2 regions of the Leptothrix mechoopdaensis genome follow, and region 1 is predicted to be linked to the other one. Evidence: predicted binding sites of a transcription regulator. Region 1 holds the regulator's gene; the other holds the start of a gene.

Region 1 (3,630 bases):
CTACGCCTACATCGCCTCCGAATGGATCGCGGCGCTGGCCGCGCGCCACGGCCGGCCGGTGCGCTGGCACGCCATCCTGCTGGGCGTCACCTTCCAGGCCGCCGAGCTGAAGAGCCCCGTGTCCTACCCGATCAAGCGCGAGTACTCGCTGCGCGACTTCGCCCGCTCGGCCCGCATGGAAGGCGTGCCGATGGCCATGCCCTCGCCCTTCCCGATCGCCAGCCACAACGCCGCGCGGCTGTTCTGGTGGCTCGACAGCCAGGATCCGCAACGGGCGGTGGCCTGGGCCCACGCCGGCCTGCGCGGCTACTTCGCCCGCGGCATCGCGCTCAACGACATGACCGCGCTGCAAGGGCTCGCGGCCGAGTTCGGCATCGCGCCGGAACAGACCGCCGCCGTCTGCGCCGACCCGACCTGGAAGGATCGGCTGCGCGCCGAGAACGACGCCGCCATCGCCGCCGGCGTGTTTGGCGCGCCCTTCTTCATCGTCGACGGCGAGCCCTTCTGGGGCAACGACCGCAAGCACCAGATCGATCGCTGGCTGTCGGGCGACCGCTGAGCTGTCGCACCTTGGTGCGCTCGGCGCCGCGCTGCCGCAGTTCGGTGCACACGCCCGTCGGGCCCGCCACCGAGGCACGGGCCGCGAGGGTTGGCCAGGGTGTGAACGGCGGCACGGCCCGCGCACACGGTCGGTGCTTACCCTGAACCTGGATCGTGCGTTGTCGCACGGCATCGATTGCAGTTTCAGTTTGGCGGTTTGGGCCGGCGAAACGGGCACGTCATCTGCATGGAGAGCAGGCCAGGGAGCCACGCACCATGCCGATCACCGCCACTGCCACCATCGCCGCCGCCACCGTCACGACCGAAGACCCGCGCATCGCGCTCGTCCAGCGCATCCACGCGCTGCTGCTGCACGAGACCGGCGAAGACATCGACGTCAACCTGATGCTCGGCCCGGCCGAATACGCCCGTGCCGTCATGAGCCTGTGCCGCGCCAGCGGCAACCCCGAACTGAGCGGCCTGGCCGAAGACTTCCTGCGCCGCAGCCGCGCCCAGGCCCACCAGAGCCTGCGCCCGGCCACGCGCTATGCGGAGCAGCTGGCGCAGCAGCAATAGCCACCAGCCCGTCGGACACGGGGTGTCCGACCTACCGGTTGAACGAAACCCGTCGGACACGGGGTGTCCGACCTGCCGTTTGAACGAATCCGGACCGGGTTCAAGACGCCCGGCCGCGTCGCCATCGGCCGACGTCTTTCGGTAGGTCGGACACCCCGTGTCCGACGGGCTGGTGCCAACGGGCCGCCCCAGACATGTCACATGTCCTTGCGCAGGTTCGCGGGGGCGATCTTCAGTGCTTCGCGATATTTGGCGACCGTGCGGCGGGCGACCTGGATGCCCTGCTCTTCCAGCATCGCGCTGAGCTGGCTGTCCGACAGCGGCTTCTTCGGGTCCTCGGCGGCCACGAACTGCTTGATCAGCGCCCGCACCGCCGTGCTCGACGCGTTGCCGCCGGCCTCGGTGTTGAGCGAGCTGCCGAAGAAGTACTTCAGCTCGAAGGTGCCGAACGGCGTGGCCATGTACTTGGCCGTCGTCACGCGCGAGATGGTCGACTCGTGCAGGCCCAGCTCGTCGGCGATCTCGCGCAGCACCAGCGGCTTCATCGCGATCTCGCCGTGGGTGAAGAAGGCCTTCTGGCGTTCGACGATGGCCTGCGAGACCCGCTGGATGGTGTCGAAGCGCTGGAGGATGTTCTTGACGAACCAGCGCGCCTCCTGGAGCCGCGCCGACAGCGTCGCGCCGTTGTCGCCGCCGCCGCCGTTGCGCTGGCTGCGGTGCTGGCGCAGCACCTGCGCGTACATGTCGTTGATGCGCAGCTTGGGCATCACGTCCGGATTCAGCACGACCTTCCAGCCGCGGCCCGACTTCTGCACGATCACGTCGGGCACGACGATGTTGGCCTCGGCGCGGGCGAAGCGGCGGCCGGGCTTGGGTTCGAGCGTGACGATCAGGCTCTGCGCATCGCGGATCAGGTCCTCGTCGACGCCCAGCGCGACGGTCAGCTTGCGCACGTCGCGGCGCGCCAGCAGGTCGAGGTGGTCGCGGCAGATGCGGATCGCGGCGTCGCGCGCCGGCGTCGCGTCGCGTTCGCGCAGCTGCAGCACCAGGCACTCGGCCAGGTCGCGCGCGCCCACGCCCGTCGGCTCCAGGCTCTGCAGCCAGCCCAGCGCGCAGCGCAGGCGGTCGAGCAGGTCCTCGCGCAACAGCGCCTGTTCGGCCAGCAGCGCCGGATCGATCGCGTCGACGGTGTCGTCGACCAGCGAGGCCGACTGCGCCTCGGTGGCCTCGGTCAGCGGCGCGCCGCTCAGGACCTGGACCAGCCGCTCGACGATCTCCTCCAGCCGGTCGGCCAGGTAGCCGTCCTCGTTGAGAGAGTCGATCAGCGACTCGACCAGCATGATGTCCTCGTCGGCCAGCCGCATGCCGCGCAGCTGGGCGCGCAGGTGCTCGGCCAGGCTGGGCACGGCGGTGGAACGTTCGCTCCAGTCGCTGTCGTCGTCCTCGAGCGCGCCGTTGCGGTTGCCGCTGCTGTCGGACAGGCTGTTGAAGTCCTCGCGGTCGTGGCCGCTGTCCCAGTCGTCGGGGGTGGACTCGGCGGCGCCGAAGTCGAGCTGTTCCATGCCGGCGCCGTCGCCATCGGCGGCGCTGCTGGCGGACTCGGCGGGGCTGTCGGAGGGCCCTTCGGAGACCCGCTCGGCGGTGTAGTCGGACGAGCCGGCAGCGCCGCCGTCATCGGCCGGCGCGACCGGCACGCCCTCGTCGGGCAGCGCCATCGGGCGATCGGCGCCAGCGGCGTCCTCGTCGGCTTCCAGGAACGGGTTCTGTTCGAGCATCTGCTCGACTTCCTGGTGCAGTTCGAGCGTCGACAGCTGCAGCAGGCGGATCGATTGCTGCAGCTGGGGCGTCAGCGCCAGGTGCTGGGAAAGGCGGACCTGCAGGGAGGGTTTCATGGGGGTCGGCCAGGGGTCACACGCGGGTCACATCCGGAAGTGCTCGCCAAGGTAGACCTTGCGAACATCCGGGTTCTCGACGATCTCGGCCGGCGTGCCTTCGGCCAGCACGCGGCCCTCGCTGATGATGTAGGCGCGGTCGCAGATGCCGAGCGTCTCGCGCACGTTGTGGTCGGTGATCAGCACCCCGATGCCACGCGCCTTGAGGAATCCGATGATCCGCTGGATCTCGATCACCGCGATCGGGTCGACGCCCGCGAACGGCTCGTCCAGCAGGATGAAGCGCGGCTGGGTCGCCAGCGCCCGGGCGATCTCGACGCGCCGGCGTTCGCCGCCGGACAACGCCGGCGCCGGGCTGTGGCGCAGCCGGGTGATCGACAGGTCGGCCATCAGCGATTCGAGCATCGGCTCGATGTGGGCCGCGTCGACGCGCCGGCCGCTGGCGTCCTGCTGCAGCTCCAGCACGGCGCGGATGTTCTCCTCGACCGTCAGGCGCCGGAAGATCGACGCTTCCTGCGGCAGGTAGGACAGCCCGAGCCGGGCGCGCTGGTGGATCGGCTGGCCCTGCACCGGCCGGCCGTCGATGCGGATCTCGCCGGCATCGGCCCGGACCAGGCCGACC
Region 2 (3,630 bases), 1.2 Mb from region 1:
CGGTGTTTGTCCGGACGTTTTCGGATTGGAACCCCTCATTCACGACACGGCGGCGCGGGCATGAATGCTGCGTGAAGGGCCGATCGCGCGGCCACATGCGGCCGGCGCGAGACACGATGACACGGAACGACGAGGAGACACCCGAGATGCATGCCGCACCCAGCCTGACGAACCTGCCCCAAGCCAGGCCAGGCGCCGAAGAAACCGCACAGGCGCTCGACCTGATCTTCATCGAGGGCTACACCGGCGAGACGGTCATCGGCATCCACCCGTCCGAGTTCCACCGCACGCAGCCGCTGGTGATCGACGTGCATGCGGGCGTGCCGCATGCGGGTGCCTGCGACAGCGACCAGATCGTCGACACCATCGATTACGGCGTGGTTCGCGACCGGCTCGACGCGCTGATGCTCGACCACGGCGTGACCTTGCTGGAGGCATTGGCCGAACGCATCGCGCAGATGCTGCTGATCGACTTCGGCGCGGCCTGGGTGCGCGTCAAGGTGGTCAAGCCACGCAAGTTCGACAACGTGCAGGCGGTGGGCGTGCAGATCGAACGGCGTCGCGGCGACATGCGCACCACCGCCCGCCACACGACGCCCGGCGGCGCCCAGGTGCTGCGCTGGATCGGCGCCGGCACGGTACCCCAGCGCACACAGCCGCAGGCCGATGGCGACGAGGGTTCCTGGCGTTGAAGCCGCCCGACAGGCTGCGCTGATCGGCCTTGCCGCACGAAGGGCCGGCCCCAAAAAAGAGAGCCGGTCTGCCCTGACAGACCGGCCCGACAAGTTCCCCTGCGGAGGCCCTTGCGGGCGTCCGTGATTCCCGGAAGACACACCTCCCCGTCGGTCCGGACCGGCCGGACCGACAGGGTGTGCAGGTTGCACTGGCTCAGCGAGTGAGCCAGTGGTGCGGACTCACTTGGCCGCGAACGGGTGGGAGGCGCTGCCCTTGCGCGCGACGACCTCCGCTGCCGTCGGCGAATTGGCCACGGCGCGGGCCAGGGCTTCCTTGGTCGCGGCGTAGTTGTAGTCCTGGATCTTGCGGTCGTCCTCGGCGGCCCAGTGGATGAACACGCCCACCGAGACGAAGACGTTGTCGGCCTCGTCGGCCGGGATGGTGCCGTCCTCGACGCTGTCGGCCACGGCCATCGCCACGCCACGCTGGGCCGGGCCGAACATCTGCACGGCCTGCTTGGCGCCCTTGATGGTGACCTTGTTGAACATCACGGTCGCCGGCTTGCACAGCAGGTTGGGGGCCACCACCGCCAGCAGGGACGTGAAGCCGTCCTTGTTGTTGGTCAGGCAGTTGGCGAAGGCGGTCTCGGCGGCGCTGCCGCGCGGGCCGATGATGAGGTCGATGTGGGCCACCTCGTTGCCGTCGCCGACGAGCGACTCTCCCACCAGCATGCGATCGATCTTTGCCATGATGTTTCCGTCTCCAGATGAAGGTTCTGTGGTGTGACGATCGCCCTTCAGGACGGCGTCCCCAGCCTTCCACCAATCACGATCCGTGCCACATCGGGTGTCACCTGGGGACGGTCCCGATGCCCGTGTTCATCGGGGTCGTCCGGCACCCAGCAAGGCCAGCATCAGCGTGGCCACGGTGAGGTCCGCACTGGTGCCGGGGTTGATGCGACGCTGCTTGAGCGAACGATCCCACCCGGCCCAGCCGGGATCGGCGTCCAGCCACTCGCCAGCCTCGGCGCGGCGGTGCCAGGGCAAGGCTTCGGTCAGGACACTTTGTGCCAGGGCCATGCCGTGCTTGCGGACAATGTGTGAATCCGGGCCGCTGGCCAGCCAGGCCAGATAGAGGCGCTGAACGGCGCGGTCGTCCGGTGTCTCCTGACCCAGCGCCGGCAGTCCGACATCGAACAGCTCGGCCAGCGCGTCGCGGTACTGCACGGCGATGCGGTCGCGATCGGCGGCCAGCGTCATCGCCTCGCGCAGCGTCATGCTCGGCGCCGCGCGCACGTCCTGTTCGGCGGCCTTTCCGAGCCCACCGGGATTGGCCTGCACGATCGCGCGGAAGGCGGCCTCGGCATCGGCCACGTCGAGACCTTCGATGACGTCGGCGATCGCGGCCCTCAGGCCCTCCGGCGTGTCGACACGTTCGGCCGCCACGGCCATCGGCGCGCACAGCAGCACGATGCCGAGGTTCGTGTTGCAGCCCACGCGCGACCAGCTCGCGGCGACCGCCGCCTCGATGCGGGCGCCCACCGATGCGCCGGCCGCGCACAGGCCGTCGACCGACGCGGCGGCGCTGTCCAGGAAGGTCTGCGCCTGCATGCCGTGGCCATCCGACTGGCGGCTGACATTGCCAGGCTTGCGCACCGCGACGTCCCAGGCGCAGGCGCGCAGCCAGGCCTCGCGGATGACCTCAGGCGACATGCCGCAGCCGGCGCAGACCGGCCATCTTGCGGTCGATCAGGTCATCGACCAGCCGCTGCGCGATGTTGAACGGCGTGACCTGCTGCAGGCCGCGCCAGGCGGCCACGCCGTTGACTTCGAGCACCTGCAGCGACTGGATCGATGTCGCGCCGCCGCACGGCATGACATCCACGCCGCCGTAGTCCAGCCCGAGCGCGGCGGTCGCGGCCTCGGCGATGCGGGCCAGGTCGGGCGTCAGCTCGGCAGGCTCGCAGCGGGCGCCTTGCGCGACGTTGTGGACCCAGTGCGTGCTGACCCGCCGCATCGCCGCGATCGCGTGGCCGCCCACCACCAGCACGCGCCAGTCGTGGCCGGGCTCGGCCAGCGCGGGCAGGAAACGCTGCAGGTAATGGTGGCCGCTGCGTTCCTCGGGCAGGTCGACCCAGCCATCAGGCGTCGCGCCCACCAGCATCAGGCCCTTGCCCTGCGAGCCGAACAGCGGCTTGCGCACGACGGCATGACCGGCCGCCGCCTCACGCACGAGGATGCGGCGCGCGCGGGCCGGCGATTCACACGCCCAGGTCGGCGGCGTCGGGATGCCGGCGGCATGGAGCAGCAGGCTGGTCATGCCCTTGTCGACGCTGCGTTCGATCGCGCGGGCCTCGTTCCAGACCGGCACGCCCAGGGTCTGCAGCGCATGCAGCACGCCCAGCCGCTGCGTGACCTGCTCGAAGCTGCCGGCGGCGATGCCGCGCACGATCACCGCGTCGGGCAGGCTGCGGCCGAAACCCGGCAGCAACAGGCCGGAGCCGGGTGCCGAGGTGTCGATCTCGCAATCGGCCAGATCGATGCAGCGGCCGATGCCCCCACGTGCGCGCAAGGCCCGCTGCAGCTGGCGCGTGTGCCAGCCGATCTCGTCGGTCATGATGGCCACGCGCAGGCGGCCAGGGTGACGGTTCTCGGGCTGGCTCATCGCGTGAGCCACTCAGGCCGACTCGTCAGCATCGGCCAGCCAGTCGGGCAGCAGCATCGACAGGTCGGTGCGGCCGGCATGGAAGGTGCGCCCGCTGTCGAGGTGGCTGACCCAGACCTCGGCCGGCGCGAACAGCATCGGGTCGATCTTGTAGAAGTCGAAACCGGCCGCCTGGAACAGCGCGGCAAAGGGCTTGCCGTGGTCGGGCGAGTTGAGCGCCGGCAGTTGCCGCGCCAGCGTGCGGGCCGCGTCCACGCTGCCGCGCACCGCCAGCCGGACCTGGCCGCCGTA

What was found. The regulator sigma-54, encoded in region 1, starts transcription at its own class of promoters, with help from an activator protein. The targets are predictions, from matches to a motif close to TGGCANGNAANCTGCTTT.
Region 2: a site for sigma-54 is predicted at 1,498-1,515, ahead of fae (formaldehyde-activating enzyme). Genes of this name have one in related genera too.

Annotation. Positions count from the first base shown of each region.
Region 1 is NZ_CM132699.1:4,225,807-4,229,436, reverse strand. It holds gene ACWA7K_RS18405 (DsbA family protein) at 1-559, shown strand, start outside; gene ACWA7K_RS18400 (hypothetical protein) at 817-1,116, shown strand; gene rpoN (RNA polymerase factor sigma-54) at 1,314-3,008, opposite strand; gene lptB (LPS export ABC transporter ATP-binding protein) at 3,036-3,630, opposite strand, start outside.
Region 2 is NZ_CM132699.1:389,499-393,128, reverse strand. It holds gene ACWA7K_RS01780 (dihydroneopterin aldolase) at 147-692, shown strand; gene fae (formaldehyde-activating enzyme) at 915-1,424, opposite strand; gene ACWA7K_RS01770 (triphosphoribosyl-dephospho-CoA synthase) at 1,554-2,387, opposite strand; gene ACWA7K_RS01765 (ATP-grasp domain-containing protein) at 2,377-3,339, opposite strand; gene mch (methenyltetrahydromethanopterin cyclohydrolase) at 3,352-3,630, opposite strand, start outside.